3 regions of the Bacillus sp. PK3-037 genome follow, and region 3 is predicted to be linked to each of the others. Evidence: predicted binding sites of a transcription regulator. Region 3 holds the regulator's gene; each other region holds the start of a gene.

Region 1 (6,941 bases), 420 kb from region 3:
GTTTAATGTCAGCATCCAGCCGTACAATTTTGTCCCATTTTCGATAAAAGGATTTTGCGCCATATATTGCGGGAATGTAGAGCTGAACTGCGAATAGCCGAAGATGCATAGTGTAATGCCGATAAGAGCAACTGTAAAAAGACGATCCTTTTGCGTTACCATAAACGCTTCCCGAACGTTCAGATTTCTGGATTGTTCTAATGTCGCGGGTGGATGCTTTTTAAATTGGGTGGCAAGGATGACACCGTACATCCCATAAATCACCGCGGGCACCAAAAAAGGAGCGGTAGATTGTGATGAACCAAAGTACAGACCGAGCACAGGGCCGAAGACAACGCCGATATTAATGGCTGCATACCGTAAATTAAAAACCAGCAATCTTGTTTTTTCTTCTGTCATATCTGACAGCAAAGCCTTTGAAGCAGGTTCAAACAGTGATTTGCAAAGTCCGTTTAACGCATTTACCACAAAAAATACCCAGAGGTGAGAAGCGGCCGCAAACCCTGCAAACACCAACATCCAGCCGAAAATGGATACAAGCATCATGTTCTTTCTGCCGAATTTGTCCGAGATATATCCGCCATAAAAGCTTGCAATGATACCGACTGATGAGCTCGCCGCAATGACAAGCCCCGCGTAGGATGCTGATGCGCCTTGGACAGCTGTTAAATAAATCGCTAAAAACGGAATGCTCATCGATGTTGCCATCCTCCCAAAAATGGTTCCGATAATAATTGTCCAGCTGATTGGGTGGATATCTTTCCATGTCTTCATGTTTATTGTTCTCTCCTATTAGTAAGATCTTTTTCTATCATACATGAAAAAATTTCCTTATCCAACGGAGGATTAAATATTTTTACTTACCGGTTATATGGGATTGTATTACACTATGTGTGCGCAGGATGACCTTTGTTTTTGAATGGTTCATGTTTCACGTTTACGCCGTTGAAGCGGAGGTTGAAGTGCTCAGATTTTTTTGTCTGGTGTTTATATCTCACCATGATTCTCATTGAGCAGAAATGCCTGGCCAGTTTAAAAGACACTAGGAATGCGGGAGAATCGGGTTCCTGAATGCTGAGTGAGACGGGGCATCAGGCTAAAGTTTATGCTGATGGGCTTGAGCGCTCCTATATGAGAAGGGGCGCTTCCCGTCGATATCAGCCGCGTCCCTTCTGGCCATACGAAAACAGATATACGAAATTTCTCCAACAATGAAGGTGCATGACACTAAGAAAACAGCCCTTGGTTTGTGACGTAGTCATAAATGATATCCTCTATATGCGCATGCAGGTCCTCGTCTGGATCTTCATTTTGTCTTTCCTCTAAAGCAGCTTTCAGGCTTTGTTTTTCATACGGGCTTAACGGATCAACGGCAACATTTCGGCCGTATTGGCGCAATGCCTGTCCCAGCATTTTTTCGACAAATTTCTCCATTTCGACTCTCCTATCTCTATGGTTCGCTTTCATTCTACTAAATGTTTTCCTTCTCTCAAACCCTTGCATCATATTTTCTGTCAGACAAGAATCATTTACCAGTATAAATCGAACATATTTTCGCATATAATAGTGAAAGCGAACATAAGTTCTTTTTAGAGGTGTGTATGATGAAAGAAAAAGTGATTTTTCTCGTTGACATGCAATCGTTTTATGCATCTGTAGAGAAAGCGGAAAATCCACATTTGAAAAATCAGCCGGTGATTGTTTCGGGTGATCCGGAAAGGCGGGGCGGAGTTGTATTGGCTGCATGCCCGCTGGCGAAACGAAAAGGGGTAGCCAATGCCTCACGCCTGTGGGAAGCGCAGGAAAAATGCCCTGAAGCTGTTGTGCTCCGGCCTCGTATGCAGCGGTATATTGATGTATCGCTGCAAATCACCGCCATTTTAGAGGAATATACAGATCTCGTGGAGCCCTATTCCATTGACGAGCAGTTCATGGATATCACAGGCAGCCAGAAGCTGTTTGGGGCGCCCGAGGAGATTGCTAAAAGCATTCAGGACAGAATCATGCGGGAGGTCGGCATTTATGCCCGGGTCGGAATCGGCCCTAATAAAGCGCTCGCCAAAATCGCGTGTGACAATTTTGCCAAAAAGAATAAGAACGGTATTTTCACGTTAACGAAAGAAAATATGAAAACCGAGATGTGGCCGCTTCCGGTAGGGAGTATGTTTGGCGTCGGGAGCCGGATGAAACATCATTTAAATCGAATGGGCATCAGCACGATCGGCGGGCTTGCGGTTTTTCCGCTCGAGCTTTTAAAAAAGAAATGGGGCATTAACGGACACGTGCTGTGGATGACGGCGAACGGAATCGACTATTCTCCTGTGTCAACGGCATCGCTGGACGGCCAAAAAGCAATTGGCCACGGAATGACACTCCCGAAAGACTATGAACACTTTGACAAAGAAATAAAAGTCGTTCTGCTGGAGCTGAGTGAAGAGGTATGCAGGCGAAGCCGAAACGCCGGGATGATGGGACAGACGGTTTCGGTGAGCTGCAGGGGGGCTGACTTTGATTTGCCGACCGGCTTCAACCGGCAAGTGAAGCTGGCGGAACCGACCAATTCTACGCAGGATGTGTACCAGGCTGTATGCAGACTGTTTCTCAAGTTTTGGGACGGGAAGCCTGTCCGCCGCCTCGGGGTCAATCTCTCTCAGCTCTCATCTGATGAAGTATGGCAGCTTAATTTATTTCAGGATTATGCAAAGAAGATGAGCCTCGGCTATGTGATGGACGGGATTAAAAACCGGTTCGGCGACACGGCGATCATCAGGGCGGCCTCACTGACAGCGGCAGGCCAGGCGTTTGAACGAGCGGCTAAAATAGGAGGGCATTATAAATGAATGAGCATTTAAAAAGAGGCAATCTGCTGTGGGAAGGAAGCCGAATGTTTCTGCCTGAACATAAACAAAGCCTGCTTGAGAGAAAACACCATAAACAGAAGCTGCAAAGGCCAATCCTTGATTCGGATAAGCTGGAGGAGATGAACCAAACGCTTTGCATGGCAATGGAATTTGCTCAGGATATCACTGTCAGCTGCTTTCAGGATGGCGAAATTGTCACCTGCAGCGGGAAAATCTGCCGCTATGAGGAATTTGAAAAAACAGTGTGGATAAAAGGGGACGCCGGCAAGCTCTGTAAGCTGAGACTTGATCAGGTGCTTGATATTTTTCTGTAAATGTTCCCCCTCCTGGAGGGGGAGAACTAGATGTGAAAATAGCAAACATTGTTCCGTCAGCAGTCTGGAAACGTATGATACAGAAAAGAAGGCATTTACAATTCCAGTCAGGCAAAATATAATTTTTATATTGTGAGAAAAAAGAGACATTCGTTTTGCCAGACGGAGGGAGATCAAATCGTAATGGATATTCGAACAATCACGTCTTCAGATTATGAAATGGTAACGTCTGTAATGAATGAATGGTGGGGCGGCAGGCAGCTGAAAGAAAAGCTCCCGCGATTATTTTTTGAACATTTTCAAGACACCAGCTTTATCACACATGAACATAACAGCATGACTGGATTTTTAATCGGATTTCAATCGCAATCAGATCCTGTAACGGCGTACATCCATTTTTCCGGTGTGCATCCGGATTTCAGAAAAATGCAAATTGGAAAACAATTATACGATGTGTTTATTGAAGCAGTTAAGAAGAGGGGATGCACCCGGGTAAAGTGCGTGACGTCCCCGGTAAATAAGGTGTCAATCGCGTATCATACAAGACTGGGATTTGAAATTGAAAAAGGCAGCAAAACAGTGAATGGCATCTCAGTATTTGCAAATTACGATGGACCGGGCCAAGACAGGGTTCTTTTTGTGAAAAACATATGAGGAGGAACCGCTATGGATTTTTTAACAAAAACACCTGAGCCTCCTTATTATGCTGTTATCTTTTCTTCTGTCAAAAGTGAAAATGACGAAGCATATGGAGAAACGGCAGAGCGGATGGTTTCGCTTGCGGCGATCCAGCCCGGATTTTTAGGTGTGGAAAGCGTTCGCGAAGCGGATGGAACCGGCATCACAGTTTCCTATTGGGAGAGTATGGACGCAATCAATCATTGGAAGCATCACACCGAACACCAGGCAGCGAAAGCGAAAGGAAAAAGCGTATGGTATGAATCGTATGCGGTCCGCGTCGCCAAAGTCGAGAAGCAGCGGCTGTTTTCAGGAGAAAACAAATGATTGCATTTCTTCAGCATAAGGAAGAGGCTGTATCGCGTGAGATTATTGACGTTCAAAAGCCGGCTTATGTAAAAGAAGCGGAGCTTATCGGTTTTGACGGAATCCCTGCTTTACACGAAAAAGCTGAGGATATCAGAGCCTCTCAAGAGCGATTTGCGGGATACCGGGAAGACGGGAAACTGCTCGGTGTCATTTCATACGAGAAGTTTATGCATGAGCTGACAATTTGCAGGCTTGTTGTGCATCCCGACGGTTTCAGAAAAGGCATCGGACGAGCACTCGTGCAATTTGTTATTGATCAGAACGAAGACGCTGAGAAAATCGAGGTCGTAACAGCCGAGAAAAACAACCCGGCCGTGTCGCTGTATACGCAGGCAGGGTTTGTAAAGACGAAAACCGTCAAAACGTCAGAGGGGCTTTTTCTGTCAGTCTTTCATCTCTATCCGAAAAGAAAGGTTGAAGTCGTTCACTACAATGAAGAATGGGCAAGGCTGTTCAGAGAGGAAAAAGATCGTCTGAAGCTTGTGCTCGGCCCGGAGATCATTGACGTGTATCATGTCGGAAGCACATCGATACCAAATATGGCGGCAAAGCCGGTCATTGATATCCTGATTGCAGTAAAGGATATCGCGGCGGTGAACCAATATGATTCGAAAATGGCGGAGCTCGGCTATATGCCGAAAGGAGAAAACGGCATGATTGGCAGACGCTATTTTCAAAAGGGCGGAAATAAGCGTACCCATCATGTCCATATCTATGAGGGAGGGCATCCTGCTATTGAAAGGCATTTGGTGTTCAGAGATTATCTGACAGCTCATCCGGAAATAGCGAATGAATACGCCGCGCTCAAAAAACAGCTGGCAGACCAGTACCCGGACAATATCAAACAGTACATACAGGGAAAAACCGATTGGATCAAGGCTGCAGCAGAAAAAGCGAAGCGGTGGAAAAAAGGCAGAAACAATGCGAACGGACGCGTGGTGTGCTACAATAGCGAAAATGAAAAAAACGGGGGTTTCATCTTATGAACATTCATGTGACAGATGCAGCAAAACAGGCACTGCAGCAGGCGCTTGACGCCAACCCGGGAAAAAAGGCACAGCTCCGTTATGACGCTGAAGGATGCGGCTGCGCAGTAAGCGGTGTACCGACCATCTGGGTGACAGAGGAATTAGCGGGACAGTGTGAGCAGCTGGAAACGAACGGCATTCCGCTATATATCCAGTCGTCGCAAAAAGTGTTTTTTGACGATCAAATGACAATCGATTACAATGAAAAAGCCAAAACGCTGGCGCTGAAAAGTCCGGCTCAAATGCTCAGTCCAAGAATGAGCATATTAGTAAAGTAGGGAGACACGAAACGTGGAACAAAAGCTGAAGTCAATTAAGAATACAGCACAGAATAAGACGTGGGTATCCTTTCTGAACAAAAACCATCCCTACACCCTGCTGCATTGGTCAATCGGAGGAGCGCAATCCGTCGAGAAGGATGTTTGGCTTTTGCAGGATGAAATGACATTTGAAGCGCAGGAGTTTACTACGATAGACCTTGCGATTGAATGGATCAGTGAACATATGGATGGCATCACCGACGTTTTATGATGGAAAAGCGAAAGGCCGATAGGGGCCTTTCGCTTTTTACGTTATTTTGTCTAAAAAGGCTTGCACGGTTTTTCGATACGTGTCCCGGTTTTTTGTATACGACATGGCGTGTTCTCCAGCTTCAGCAATATAGAGTTCCTTTGGACCGGGCTTTTTTTTATAAAGCCGCTCGGTTGCAGAAACAGGAATATAATCATCGTGCCTGCTGTGAATAAAGAGGACCGGCTTTTCGATCGTTTCGATGACGGCAAGCGGAGATACATCGCGTGCGCGGTAGCCGTCCCTGAACCGCAAAAAGGAGTCGGCAATGGGAAGAATCGGCCAGGAAGGCAGCCGGTATTCCGCTTTCAGACGATACGCAAGCTGTTCTTCGAAGCTTGCAAACGGGCAATCGGCAATATAAAAATCAGCGCCATCGTCAGGATGTGCGCCTGCATACAGCAGAGCAGTCACTGCTCCCATTGATTCACCATGAATTCCGACCAATCCGAGGTTGCCGTTTTTTTCTCTCACCCATTTGACGACCTCGTTTAAATCATCCTTTTCATAAAAACCATAGCTTGTAGTCTTTCCGCCGCTTTGTCCGTGCCGGCGATGATCGTAAATCAGCACATTCCAGCCGAGATTAAGAAATAAATCCATATATTTGAGAGAATTCAATACATTCACGGTCACACCGTGGCAGATGATCATTGTATTTGATGTATCGTGCGGTGCAGCATAGTAGCCTTTTATATCATATCCGTAAGCCGATGGAATCACAAAAGCCGTTTTCTCCATGCGTTCAAACGATTCAAATACATCATGCCCGTCATCTGTTTCTCTTTTCATAATCTCTTCGTCGGTTTTTTTCTTTATGAACATAATGATATTTGTGAAGCAAATACCGATAGCAGCTACAGCTGCCAAGACAGCGCCGATGGCTAAAAGGAATCTTTTCAAAAGACACAGCACCTTTCAACTCTATTATGGATAACCTTCTAAAACCATTATACCTAAACGCTGCTGAGCCGGCAGAAAAATATGACAGCGTTTTTCAGAAGAGAGTCTGCTTGTTCAGCCTGAATCTCCATGATAAACTGGCTTCAAAACAAAAACACGGGGGAAGCGAGCATGAAAAAACAAAAATCCGCTGACAAACACCAATTAAAAGACGACCT
Region 2 (6,941 bases), 190 kb from region 3:
GGTAAGTTTTATGTCCGGGCTTTCATCAAGCAATATGCGGAAGCCGTTGGGCTTGATGCTGACCAATTGTTTGAGGAGCATAAAAAAGATATCCCGAATACGTATCATGACGATGTGTCTGAAAAAATCTCCGGCATGAATCTGCAGAAGGAAATGCCAAAGCCTGCTTCTAAGGCGCTGGAATTGCTGCCTACAATACTTGTGATTCTCGGCGTGATTGTCGTGATCGCCATTGTTTACGCTATAATTCAGTTTGCGAATCATAAAAACGATGATAATAGCAATGCGGCATCAGAAAAATCAATCGCGAAAAGTGAAAGCAAGTATGAGATCCCTAAAGATTCAACGCTGAAAGAGAATCAAACCAACAGCTCTGAAAAAGAGACAGACACGAAAAAAGAAACGAAAGACAAAGAAGATAAAAAAGAAGACAGTGACAGTGACAAACTAGAGGTGAAAGCAACTGGCACTGAAGGATCTGTAACAACTTATGAAGTGTCCGGCGCTGACAAAATCGAACTTGAGCTGAAGGCTTCAGACAGCTCTTGGATTCGAGTGCGCGATGAAAACAGCAGCTCTCTTAAAGAGGGTACACTGAAAAAAGACGAAACGTATAAAAAAGACATAACTGATCAGAAACAAGTTGAAATCCGCACAGGATATGCACCTAACCTGAAAATAAAAATCAACGGTGAGGTTCTTTCATATAAACTTGATCCTAAAGAAGTGATGGCACAAACAATAAAGATTGTAAATAAAAAGGAAGAAAAGTCATCTTAATCACCAGATGACTTTTCTTCACGTCCGAGTATGAAACTGGAGGGGCTTTATGTTTAACTTACCGAATAAAATCACACTAGCAAGAATTGCATTAATCCCAATCTTCATGATTATCATGCTGGCGCCGTTTGACTGGGGCAGGCTCGAATTTGGAGACGAATCCATTCCGGTCACACACTTGGCGGGCGCTATCTTATTTATTATTGCATCGACGACAGATTGGATAGATGGTTATTATGCCCGCAAACTGAACCTTGTTACAAACTTTGGGAAATTTCTCGATCCGCTTGCGGACAAACTTCTCGTATCAGCAGCGTTAATTATCCTTGTTCAATTTGATCTTGCTCCAGCTTGGATGGTCATTGTGATTATCAGCCGGGAGTTTGCCGTAACAGGTTTAAGGCTTGTATTAGCCGGAACGGGAGAAGTAGTCGCTGCCAATATGCTTGGTAAAATTAAAACCTGGGCACAAATCATTGCAGTATCTGCATTGCTTCTTCACAATCTTCCGTTTGAGCTTGTGTCATTTCCGTTCGCTGACCTGGCGTTATGGGTAGCCGTATTCTTTACCGTTGTATCAGGCTGGGACTATTTCGCTAAAAACTGGGAAGCGCTAAAAACATCTAACTAAGAAAGAAGGACATACGTGATGGAATTTCCAAAAAAAGCAGAGATTATTGCAGTCGGTTCAGAGCTCTTACTTGGTCAGATTGCTAATACAAATGCTCAATTTATCAGCAAACAGCTGGCAGAAATCGGAGTAAACGTATTTTACCATACAGCAGTCGGTGATAATCCGGAGCGGCTGAAGCAGGTCATCCGCATTGCTGAAGAGCGCTCTGATTTTATTATTTTTTCAGGAGGGCTCGGACCGACAAAAGATGATTTAACAAAAGAGACGATAGCAAATGTGCTGGGACGTCCGCTCGTTTTAAATGATGAGGCGTTTCAATCCATTGAGGATTATTTCAAACGAACAAAACGCACGATGTCACCTAATAACCGAAAACAGGCGCTTGTCATCGAAGGATCTGACGTACTGGCGAATCACTTTGGAATGGCGCCGGGAATGCTTACAGAGCATGATTCGCGCTTTTATATGCTTCTTCCCGGGCCGCCGAGCGAATTGCGTCCGATGTTTGAAAATGAGGCAAAACCGCTTCTTCTTAAAAAGATGGGCTCCAATGAAAAAATTGTATCAACTGTTCTTCGCTTTTTCGGTATTGGAGAATCTCAGCTTGAAGCTGATTTAGAAGATATCATTGATGCACAGACGAACCCGACGATCGCTCCGTTGGCAGCGGACGGAGAGGTGACGCTTCGCCTGACAGCAAAACATGCCGATGAAAAAGAAACAGAGCGTTTGTTAAAAGAAACAGAAGCCGTTATTTTAGAACGTGTCGGTGAATTTTTCTATGGCTACGACGATACATCGCTTGTGAAAGAGCTATCTAAAGCATGCAAGGAAAAAGGCATCACGCTTTCTGCCGCAGAAAGCTTTACCGGCGGTCTGTTTTCTGAATGGCTGACAGACCTTAGCGGCGCTTCAGCATTGTTTTCCGGCGGCGTTGTTTGCTATTCAAACGAAGTGAAGCAAAATGTGCTCGGCGTCAAAAAGGAAACATTGGACCGTTTCGGCGCAGTCAGCGAGGAATGCGCATCTGAGCTCGCAAAGGGTGTTCAGCAGCTCACTGGAAGCGATATTGGCATTAGCTTTACCGGTGTTGCCGGCCCTGATACTCAAGAAGGCCATGCACCTGGACATGTGTTTATCGGTATTTCTGCAAACGGAAAAGAAGAGGTTCACGAGTTTCATTTTGCAGGCTCCAGAACAGGAATCAGAAAACGTGCTGCTAAATATGGCTGCCATTTAATTTTAAAACTGTTAGAGCAAAAATAATGTTTTCAGCACACTATCCTCCTCAAAAAACATGATTTCTCTGACTCATTATGATATTTTGGTAGAAATCAGGCCAAGAAAAAATCCGAATATGCGTTCGCTTTTTTCTTGGCAAATCCCTTCAAACAGGGTATAGTATATGTAGTGGTAACATAAAGGAGGAAAAAATAGAATGAGTGATCGTCAGGCAGCCTTAGATATGGCTCTTAAACAAATAGAAAAGCAGTTCGGCAAAGGTTCCATTATGAAACTGGGAGAAAAGACAGATACAAGAATTTCTACTGTCCCAAGCGGCTCCCTCGCTCTTGATACGGCACTGGGAATAGGCGGGTATCCCCGCGGACGGATTATTGAAGTATACGGTCCTGAAAGCTCAGGTAAAACAACTGTGGCGCTTCATGCAATTGCTGAGGTTCAGCAGCAGGGAGGACAAGCTGCGTTTATCGATGCGGAGCACGCGCTAGACCCGGTATACGCACAAAAACTCGGTGTCAATATCGAAGAGCTTTTACTGTCTCAGCCTGACACAGGCGAGCAGGCGCTTGAAATTGCAGAAGCGTTGGTTCGAAGTGGTGCAGTTGACATCGTTGTTGTCGACTCTGTAGCGGCGCTCGTTCCGAAAGCGGAAATTGAAGGCGACATGGGAGATTCACATGTCGGTTTGCAGGCACGTTTAATGTCTCAAGCGCTTCGTAAGCTTTCAGGGGCTATCAACAAATCGAAAACAATTGCGATTTTCATTAACCAAATTCGTGAAAAAGTCGGCGTTATGTTCGGAAACCCGGAAACGACTCCCGGCGGTCGTGCGCTGAAATTCTACTCTTCCGTTCGTCTTGAGGTACGCCGTGCTGAACAGCTGAAACAAGGCAACGACGTTATGGGGAATAAAACGAGAATTAAAGTCGTGAAAAACAAGGTGGCTCCTCCGTTCCGTACAGCTGAGGTTGATATTATGTATGGAGAAGGTATCTCAAAAGAAGGCGAAATCATTGATCTCGGAACTGAACTTGATATCGTGCAAAAAAGCGGTTCATGGTACTCTTATGAAGAAGAGCGTCTTGGCCAAGGCCGTGAAAATGCCAAACAATTCTTAAAAGAAAATAAAGATATCATGCTGATGATTCAGGAGCAAATTCGTGAACATTACGGCTTAGATAATAACGGAGTAGTACAGCAGCAGACGGAAGAGACACAGGAAGAACTCGAATTTGAAGAATAAAAATAAAATGAATTTGAAATGATAAAAAAGGCAGAGTGAAAACTCTGCTTTTTTTTCTTTTATATTTTCTGCAAAATAATGATAAATAAATTGGTTTTTTTGACAACTTTTATAGTGCTTCATACGTCTAACAAAACGTGTGTATTTGAAATTAGATTGGGAGGATAAAATGGATGACAAGCCCCACTCACAGAAGAACCGCGAAGCGCAGACGCAGAAAACTAAATAAAAGAGGAAAATTTTTGTTTGGTATGTTGGCGGCAATCATTTGTTTCATGATTTGGAATGCTGTTCATCGAGAGGATGAAGAAGCCGAACCATCTCAAGAAGCTGCGGCGGTTTCTGATACCGGTCAGAAGCAAGCTGATCAGAAGAAAAACAAAGCCAAAAAAACAGAGGAACAAATCAAAGAAGTGGAACGCAATGAAAAAATCAGCAGTTATTTAAAAGAGATCGGCTTCAGCGGGACAGCCATGATCGTCAGAAATGGAGAAGTCGTAATCAATAAAGGTTTTGGTTACGCGGACCGCGAGCATCACATAAAAAACAATCCTGCGACATCTTTTTATGTCGGTTCGTCACAAAAAGCGCTAATAGCAACCGCTATTTTGCAGCTTGAGGAAAAGGGAAAGCTTCAGACAAGTGATCCGGTCAGCGCGTATTTACCCCATTTTCCCAATGGAAAGAATATTACATTAAAGAATCTGCTTACTCACACATCGGGAATAAACGGACATGTTGAAGGGAATGGCGAGATCACTCCGGATGACTTAATAAAAGACATAGAACAGCAAGGAATCAAACGCCAGCCTGGAATATGGGACTATCAAGATTCTAACTATTCAGTTCTCGCTTATATTGTTGCTGAAGTGAGCGGTGAGTCTTATGAACAATACATAAACAATCATATTTTTAAGCCGGCAGAGATGACGCATTCGGGTTTTTACAAGACATATGATAAGCAGCCTTATCCAGCTGTCGGCTATAAGCTGAAAGGCAGCAGGGCCATTACACCGTATATGCTCGATTTATCTCAGATGTATGGAGCAGGCGATATATATATGAGTGCTGCCGATATGTACAAATTTGACAAAGCACTGATAGACGGCAAGCTCTATTCGCAAGAAAGCTATGAAAAAATGTTCACACCAGGGAGCAGTTCCACATACGGAATGGGATTTTATGTTGCCCCCGGAAGCTATTCAAACCACGGAGTCATGCCGGGCTTCAACGTATTGAACAGCTTCAGCAAATCCGGACAAACCGTTGTTGTTTTGTTGTCAAACATTCAAAATAACGCTAAACTTGGACAAGTGAACAATAAAATATACCAGCTTCTAAATCAAGAGTAATTTACGATCTGTTTTTTCAAAAGATTGGCGGATTCACGTTCGGCACGATAAATGGGGGCGGCTCGGCAAACGTTAAGCTGGCAAGCTTGACAAGTATTTCCGACACAATTACAATGAAGTTGTAACATTTGTTTTTTTAACATGATTGTTAAACCATTTAAACTTGACAAGGGCGATGAAACTTTCATTCCCTGTGAAGGTTCTGTATGTTGAGAAAACTAGACAATGTACATGCCGACACTTATTTTGAGCAACAACCAAGTTCATAGCAAGAGGAGGTGAAAGTATGACCCCAATTATGATGGTTCTCATCTCCATTTTGCTGATTCTACTCGGTTTAGTTGTTGGCTACTATGTTCGTAAAACCATTGCCGAAGCGAAAATTGCAGGCGCACGCGGTGCAGCCGAGCAAATTCTTGAAGATGCAAAGCGTGATGCTGAAGCACTGAAAAAAGAAGCTCTGCTTGAAGCAAAGGATGAAATCCACAAACTTCGAATAGATGCTGAACAAGAAGTTCGTGAAAGACGAAATGAGCTTCAAAAACAAGAAAACCGTTTACTCCAAAAGGAGGAAAACCTTGATCGCAAACATGAGGGAATTGATAAACGGGAAGCGATGTTGGAGAAGAAAGATCATTCTCTGAATGAACGACAACAACATATTGAAGAGATGGAAAGCAAAGTGGATGAGATGATTCGTATGCAGCAGTCAGAGTTGGAACGAATTTCGAGTCTGACTCGTGACGAAGCGAAACAAATCATTCTTGACCGGGTTGAAAACGAGCTTTCACATGACATCGCCATCATGACAAAAGAAACTGAGAACCGTGCGAAAGAAGAAGCGGATAAAAAAGCGAAAAACATTCTTTCACTCGCCTTACAGCGCTGCGCAGCGGACCACGTTGCCGAAACAACGGTATCAGTTGTCAATCTTCCAAATGATGAGATGAAAGGACGTATCATCGGCCGGGAAGGGCGTAACATTCGTACGCTTGAAACGCTGACAGGTATTGACCTGATTATCGATGATACCCCTGAAGCTGTCATTCTGTCCGGATTTGATCCGATCAGACGTGAGACAGCAAGGATTGCTCTTGATAAACTCGTTCAGGATGGCCGTATTCATCCGGCACGGATTGAAGAAATGGTTGAAAAATCTCGCCGCGAGGTCGATGACTACATTCGTGAGATGGGTGAGCAAACGACATTTGAGGTTGGCGTTCATGGCCTCCACCCAGATCTGATCAAGATTCTCGGCCGCTTAAAGTTCCGTACAAGCTACGGTCAAAATGTGCTTAAGCATTCCATGGAAGTCGCATTCTTGGCTGGGCTGATGGCATCGGAGCTTGGAGAAGATGCAAAGCTTGCTAAACGGGCAGGATTACTTCATGACATCGGAAAAGCGATTGACCATGAAGTAGAAGGAAGCCACGTTGAAATCGGAGTCGAGCTTGCGACTAAATATAAAGAGCACCCAGTCGTAATTAACAGTATTGCATCACACCATGGGGACGAGGAGCCGACTTCTATTATCGCTGTGCTGGTAGCTGCAGCAGATGCGCTTTCCGCTGCAAGACCTGGCGCAAGAAGTGAGACGCTCGAGAACTACATTCGAAGACTTGAAAAGCTCGAAGAAATTTCTGAGTCCTACGAAGGTGTTGAAAAATCATTTGCGATTCAGGCTGGACGT
Region 3 (6,941 bases):
CCTGAAGAGGCACGGGATGCCAGACTGCTTCCTTTTTCATAAACAGGCACCTCTTGATCCCAGTCTTTCGGAAGTTCTCCTTTGATAGCCAGCTCAAGCTGTTCAGCGAGTTCCGGATAAATTTCTTTATATTTAGCGAATTGGTCATTCCATTCCTGTTCCTTTTTCTCGCCGGATTCTTTTACTGTTTTTGCGAAATGCTCATATACTTCTGACGGGACGTAGAAATCTTTTTCATACGTCCATGCGTAAGCTTCTTTTGTTAATTTACTTTCTTCTTTGCCAAGCGGAGCACCGTGAACACCGGAAGTGCCGGCACGATTAGGCGAACCGAATCCGATTGTCGTTTTCACTTCAATTAATGTAGGTTTCTTATCATTTTGGCGTGCTTTTTCGATAGCCGCTGTTAATTCTTCAATATTGTTTCCATCCTCAACGTAAAGAACTTCCCAATTCATCGCCTCGAAACGCTGTTTCACGTTTTCAGAGAATGAACGATCCAGATCTCCGTCCAATGAGATGTCATTAGAATCGTATAATACGATCAGACGGCCAAGCTGAAGATGGCCTGCAAGTGAAGCGGCTTCAGAAGAAATACCTTCCATTAAATCGCCGTCACCGCAAATGCTGTATGTATAGTGATCGACTACATTGAATGAATCGCGGTTGTAAGTTTCGGCTAAATGGCGTTCTGCGATAGCCATTCCGACCGCCATTGCGATTCCTTGTCCAAGCGGCCCTGTTGTTGCATCAACACCTGCTGTATGTCCGAATTCCGGATGCCCCGGTGTTTTGCTGCCCCACTGGCGGAATCCCTTAAGGTCTTCAATGCTGAGATCATACCCGCTTAAATGAAGCATGCTGTATAAAAGTGCTGATCCGTGTCCCGCAGATAAAACAAAACGATCGCGGTTAAACCACCCAGGGTTTGCCGGATTTACCTTCATAAATTTTGTCCATAGCGTATATGCCATTGGCGCTGCCCCCATAGGCATACCAGGGTGACCAGAGTTTGCTTTTTCAATAGCGTCTATTGATAGTGTGCGAATGGTAGCAACTGATTTCTTTTCAATTGTATCCATAAAAATCCCCTTCCTTATATGTTGTACCCTTTCATCATAAATGTCTGACGACTTTTTCTCAACTGTTTCAGCTTAAATTTGAGAGAAACATGATACATTTTGTCACCTGAAGAAAGCGCTGTTGTTTGTAGTATATACAAAAGAGGAATACGATATTGCCGTATTCCTCTTATATTAGTGAAGTCTGTTATTATTTTTTTCTCTCTTTAACTTTTCAGGTGTTACGTCATTGCCTTCAGGATCAATGATTTTTACACTTTTTAATGTGTTTTTCATAGAAGAACGAAATCCTTTTAGGTACTCTTGACGGAGCTTTTGCTGTTCAGCTTTTTCTTCTTCTGTAATAACGCCAGCTTTAGCTTTTGCGGCAAGTTCATTGATTCTGGCAATTTTTTCGTTTGAAATCATGATAAACTCCTTTATTGCATTTTGTCTATATACTACTAAAACAAGAGGAGTTTTACAACTGATTCACTCGCCTGTCTGCTCATTCTCTATGTATTCCTGAAAACGCCGATGGACTGTCGCCTTTGACACATCATAGCCAAAACCTCTCAACGTAGCCGCGATTTCAGCAAACGTCAGTTTATTCGCCCTCAACCGGACAATCTCCGAGATCGGAACTTCTATTCTTTCTTTTCCGCTATTTTCATGCTGGTTTTTCAGGTTCTTTTGTGGCTTAAAACCATTTTTCACTGCGCGTTTCATTCCGCGTTTAATTTTCATGTTGTGGATTTTCCGCTGGTATTCCTCCACAATGCTGACGATTTCCAGCACCATAGAGTCAGCCTCTGATAACTCCAGCTCACCTCTGTGTGCGGTCGTATATACTTTCACACCTTCCCTGTAAATACAATGAAGAAGTGCAATTTTCGCGTTTCCCCGGCCGAGTCTTGTTTCATCCTGAACTAAAATCACGTCAATATTTGAATTCTTGATATGATCAAGCAAATCAAATACACCATCCCGGTCCATTTCATATCCGCTGGCTTTTTCAGAAATCACTTTGACGACTTCCATGCCGTTCTCGGCAGCAATGGCCGTAAGCTCCTCCTCCTGCCGCTTTAATGAGGTTTCTTGCTGTTCTTTATTTGTGCTTACTCGGGCATAAATGAGTGCTTTCACCTTTCTACCTTTCCTCTCTATTTAACAGTAGCCAGTTCGTATGCAGCCGGGTGTTCCTTTTTTAATGGAATCACCAATTCATCCCCAGGCTGAATCTCAGACGTCTGGAGATTATTTTTTTCAGCTACCCATTCAACAAAATCACTTTTATTTATCTTTTTTGAGTCATCCACCTGATCAGCGAGCGACCAGAGCGTATCCCCAGACTGAACTTTTATTTTAACATATTGATTAAGCTCCTGGTCGCTGCTTGTATATGACAACAGAAGGATAACCACGCTTAGAATCACAGTGAACAGGCCGACAAAAATAATAGATTCTTTATTCATGATAACAACCTCCGACAAGAATGTTTGTTCGCTTTTTTTATAATTTCAGTATATACGAACAAATGTTTCTGTCAATTGTTTTTTTCGAACCTATGTTTGTACTGTCAGGAAAATCATGCTATAATCTATTTAAAATCGACGTTTAGAGGTGCAAAAAATGACGAAGCTATCAAAAAGGCAACTTGATATCCTCCGTTTTATTAAAACAGAGGTTAAATCAAAAGGATATCCGCCTTCGGTTAGAGAGATCGGAGAGGCTGTCGGCCTTGCGTCCAGTTCTACTGTCCACGGCCATTTGGCCCGTTTGGAAACAAAAGGGCTGATTAGACGCGATCCGACAAAACCAAGAGCGATAGAAATTCTGGATGAAGAAGTAGAGATTCCAAAAAGCCAAGTCGTTAATGTTCCGGTAATCGGAAAAGTAACGGCGGGCTCGCCTATTACGGCGGTTGAAAACATTGAAGAATACTTCCCGCTTCCTGATCGTATGGTTCCTCCGGACGAGCATGTGTTTATGCTGGAGATCATGGGTGACAGTATGATTGACGCAGGTATACTTGATAAGGACTATGTTATTGTTAAACAGCAAAACACGGCGAATAACGGTGAAATCGTAGTGGCGATGACAGAAGATGATGAAGCTACGGTAAAACGTTTCTATAAAGAGGATACACACATTCGCTTACAGCCTGAAAATCCAACCATGGCTCCGATCATACTGCAGAATGTCAGCATATTAGGAAAAGTAATTGGTGTGTTCAGAACTGTCCATTAAACTATTGAGCTATCAGTTACAAAGAATAAACCCCCTCTTCCTTTGCGGAGTGGGGGTTTTGTTTTTAAAAAAAGCAGGCTCGCCCTGGCTTAGGTGCGAACCTGAATAGGAGGAAAAAGAACATCATGTTTACACCATAATTATCCATCATTTAATTGTTGAAGTCAAGAAATTTTCTTTCCTTAACGAAACTTTTAAAAAAAAGTGCTGTTTAACAAATTAGACGTTCTCTTCTTATAAATGTTTCGAATTTTGGACGTGAAAAGATGAGTTATACTCTGCTCTTTTATATTGAGCGTGGCAAAAGTAAATATACTGAAAATTTAGTACATAGTTTATTTAGTTAATTTATTCCGCAAAAAAAAGCTCACTTCTTTTCAAAAATGTGAGCTTCAATCAAAATTAAAATATTCTACACCATAGCGGCCTTTTACCTGAACACTTGCACAGTCTTCTGAATGCTCTTCAGCTAATATTCGATACCGGTGATAAGGTTCAATGGAAACCTTATCTTGAGCGCTAAAGTCAAACCAATTACCGGTGAATTGTTTTGTGCTTAACGTAGTATAATCCCCTGCAAGTCCCATTCGCTGAAGCTTAATGTCAACTGAACAAGTGTTCACTCCTAATATCGTAAATTGGTATCCTAAAAAATAATCCATTGCCGATACATCACTAATGTTTTCTACATAAAACGCTTTTGTTCCGTCATTTAGAATAAAGTCGGTTTTATGCTCAAACTGTGAAGTTGCTGCATGAATGGTCCCGGTTCCAAAAACACATAGTAAAACAGCTGTCATGAGCAATATTTTATTTCTCAACTGCAATCCCCCTCCTTCACCATATATTAACCCCAGAAGATAAATATGTATATCCCCTGTTACTCTGTTTCCCGTACTTTTTCAATCGTAAAAATCCATGTGGGTTTTAGCTTGCTTATAATATTGAAGCCTGTCTTGAAGAGTTCCTGTATGGAATTCAAATTTATGGCCGTCAGGATCAGTGAAATAAATTGATTTTCGATCACGTTCATCTCGTTCTCTCCCAGGCAACATAGTAACATGAAGGTTTTTTAATTTTGCGGATATTTCTTCAAACTTGCTTTCCTCAATTGTAAAAGCGATATGGGTATAAGAAGCGTTAATATCATTTCTGGGAATGTCACGCTCTTCGTTGAGAGCCAGCCATATGCCGTTTAAATCAAAATATGCAGTGCTTCTTCCTTTAACAAGCAGTTTAGCATTAAAGACATTTTGATAAAACTCGATTGAAGTCAGTAAATCAGAAACAGAAAATAACAAGTGATTGATCCCTTTGATCTCCACTGCGTCTCCTCCTTAGTATTTAAAAATAGATGATTAAAAACCAGTGAATAATTGATTATTTTAACAGAATCTCACCCCACCCCTTGTGTACGGACATTGAAGCCAGAAAGTTTCAAACGACCAGCAAAAAATACCAGTGTAAACAAAAGCAATATGTTCAAAATAAACCATATTACTTCAGAAGGGAATGACCATTATGAATGGCTACGGCCTTCATGAAACGTTGGAATTGCACGAATTGCTTACGTTTAAGAATCTTTGTTTGACAAAATCTTCAACCATGACGGGACTTGTACAAGATGAAGAATTAAAGAGTATTCTTGAGCAGGATGCTCAAAAAACAAAACAGCAGGTTGCGCGTTTGCAGGAATTGCTGTCAGTGAGAGGTGAACAAGCGTGAATGAGTTCTTTCAAAAATTAGCTGGAATGGGCAGCATGACCGAACAAGTGATCGCAACGGATTTTTTAATATCGGCAAAGACAGGCGTTAGAAATATTGCAGCTGCCATCACAGAATCTTCTTCCCCAGAAGTCAGAGAAACGCTGCAGCAATATTTACATGACGCGATGAATACCCATGAACAAATTTTTCATTATATGGCTGCAAAGGGTTTTTATCATTCTAAAGATTTAACTCAGCAAATAAGTGTCGATCTTGAGGCTGCAGATACCGCTAAAGATTTGCCACAAATATAGGTGATCAAATGAAACATATTATCGCTCTTGCTTCTAAGACAGCTTTAACTCTTGCCCTATTGTATGTGATTTTGGATAGAGTTTACCATGCTTCCTTTTTAAGTGTGCTGTTTATTGCATTTTTCTTAAGCTTTGTAACATACCTTTCCGGTGACATCCTGATCTTGCCGAGAACCAGCAATATGACAGCTTCACTGGCTGACTTCGGACTTTCACTCGTTATTCTTTGGGTCTTTCTTGAAACGCAAACTAGAAACGGTTTCTCACCGTTTGCAGCCGCTCTGATTGCATCTGTCTGCCTTACAGTTTTTGAATATTTTTTTCACCGGTATTTACTGAAAAATGTGCTGGATGAAACATTCCGAAACGAACTGACTGTCAAAGACAACACTTTGCAATATCAAACTGAGGCATCAGATGAATTGTTTCCTGAAGCCAATGATCAGAAGGACGAAAAATAAGGAGGCGCAAAGCCTCCTTATTTTAATAACTGTTTTCTATGAAATGGGTCATCACTTCTGTAAAATCATAAAACCTCTCATTTTGAGTCACGGATCTGCTTTTTAAAGAAAAGATGCCAAACAAAGATTCTCTGAAACCTGTACTCATCTCTAACTGGATGCTCAAACCGGTTTTTGATTTATTCGCTATATTGTTTGGACTTACGCCTGCATGCGGATGATCCGTACCAAGCAATTGAGCCGGAAAACCGGCTTTTTGCAGTTTTGAAACTAATTCTGCCGCTCTTGATCGGTCTGTTCCGCCGATTTGTATCAGTTGGTCCTCTCCTGCATATCCATGCAATGAAATAACATACTCATGACTTGCTACAAGCTTGAGTGCCTGAGGCTCATCAAAATGTGTGCTTGTTATATGCAGTACTGAATTTCCAGACGTCTTCAAACCTTCAAACAAATACATGGAATATTCTTTGCTGAGCTCTCTCGCCAATTCACTTGTGCCGCCTTCAATACCTCCTCCGTGAATAGCTACAACAAGCACAGAGCTGCCGGTTTCTTTTGTGGCAATGTTATAATCTGAAGGATCTTCGTGATTCTTTAATTCCTCGAAGTTCTGATAGATATCCTCTGCATATACAGAAGAAACCGGAACAAACAACAAGAAAATTAACAGCAATTTTACATTTTTTAAAGTTGATGGAAAACGTTTGGCTATGTTACAATCAACATGCTTCAAGGAATGGAGCAAACGGCGGAGCAGGGATACTTTGGCCGGTTTCATCTACTCCGCCTCAAAACCAAAAACACAGGATGCTGGACTCTTTGAGGCTTTAGCACGAATTATATCGTCCTCCTTGTTAAATTTTTGTTAAATTCACAATATTATATACCATTAGCCCGGGCGCTGTTCTTCACATTTATGAATTTATACTCCTTAGCAAAAAAGTAAGATCGCACCGGCTTTATTCTCATTCCCCCATTAAAATAAAAAAATGCACCCGCCTGCTGGCTTGTGCACCTTTTACTTTCTGTTATTCCCGCGTTTCTTTACTTTATTGAGCTTATTAATGTCTTTTTCAATTTTTCTTATTCTCCGCTTTTGCGGCATGGCTTTTATTTCACTGTAAACAGCAATAAACCCGCTTAAA

The links. The regulator LexA, encoded in region 3, represses DNA repair genes until DNA is damaged. The targets are predictions, from matches to a motif close to CGAACATATGTTCG.
Region 1: the regulator LexA is predicted to act here: its motif matches at 1,544-1,557, upstream of M1D69_RS08990 (DNA polymerase IV).
Region 2: the regulator LexA is predicted to act here: its motif matches at 2,767-2,780, upstream of recA (recombinase RecA).

What each region holds. Positions count from the first base shown of each region.
Region 1 covers NZ_CP096408.1:1,730,087-1,737,027, forward strand. Annotated here, with positions in the region: gene M1D69_RS08980 (MDR family MFS transporter) at 1-774, opposite strand, end outside; gene M1D69_RS08985 (YqzH family protein) at 1,228-1,434, opposite strand; gene M1D69_RS08990 (DNA polymerase IV) at 1,602-2,840, shown strand; gene M1D69_RS08995 (YolD-like family protein) at 2,837-3,175, shown strand; gene M1D69_RS09000 (GNAT family N-acetyltransferase) at 3,359-3,829, shown strand; partial or broken gene M1D69_RS09005 (antibiotic biosynthesis monooxygenase family protein) at 3,842-4,199, shown strand; gene M1D69_RS09010 (GNAT family N-acetyltransferase) at 4,177-5,208, shown strand; gene M1D69_RS09015 (iron-sulfur cluster biosynthesis family protein) at 5,205-5,528, shown strand; gene M1D69_RS09020 (DUF2552 family protein) at 5,542-5,781, shown strand; gene M1D69_RS09025 (alpha/beta hydrolase) at 5,818-6,723, opposite strand; gene M1D69_RS09030 (YqkE family protein) at 6,895-6,941, shown strand, end outside.
Region 2 covers NZ_CP096408.1:2,336,571-2,343,511, reverse strand. Annotated here, with positions in the region: gene rodZ (cell shape determination protein RodZ) at 1-780, shown strand, start outside; gene pgsA (CDP-diacylglycerol--glycerol-3-phosphate 3-phosphatidyltransferase) at 830-1,411, shown strand; gene M1D69_RS11940 (competence/damage-inducible protein A) at 1,430-2,680, shown strand; gene recA (recombinase RecA) at 2,853-3,899, shown strand; gene M1D69_RS11930 (serine hydrolase domain-containing protein) at 4,073-5,251, shown strand; gene rny (ribonuclease Y) at 5,538-6,941, shown strand, end outside.
Region 3 covers NZ_CP096408.1:2,148,058-2,154,998, forward strand. Annotated here, with positions in the region: gene tkt (transketolase) at 1-1,082, opposite strand, end outside; gene M1D69_RS11160 (DUF896 domain-containing protein) at 1,257-1,490, opposite strand; gene M1D69_RS11165 (YneB family resolvase-like protein) at 1,554-2,207, opposite strand; gene yneA (cell division suppressor protein YneA) at 2,225-2,536, opposite strand; gene lexA (transcriptional repressor LexA) at 2,694-3,311, shown strand; gene M1D69_RS11180 (hypothetical protein) at 3,704-4,132, opposite strand; gene fosM (FosM family fosfomycin resistance protein) at 4,214-4,636, opposite strand; gene M1D69_RS11190 (DUF892 family protein) at 4,833-5,036, shown strand; gene M1D69_RS11195 (spore coat protein) at 5,033-5,332, shown strand; gene M1D69_RS11200 (YndM family protein) at 5,341-5,793, shown strand; gene M1D69_RS11205 (poly-gamma-glutamate hydrolase family protein) at 5,816-6,574, opposite strand; gene M1D69_RS11210 (hypothetical protein) at 6,815-6,941, opposite strand, start outside.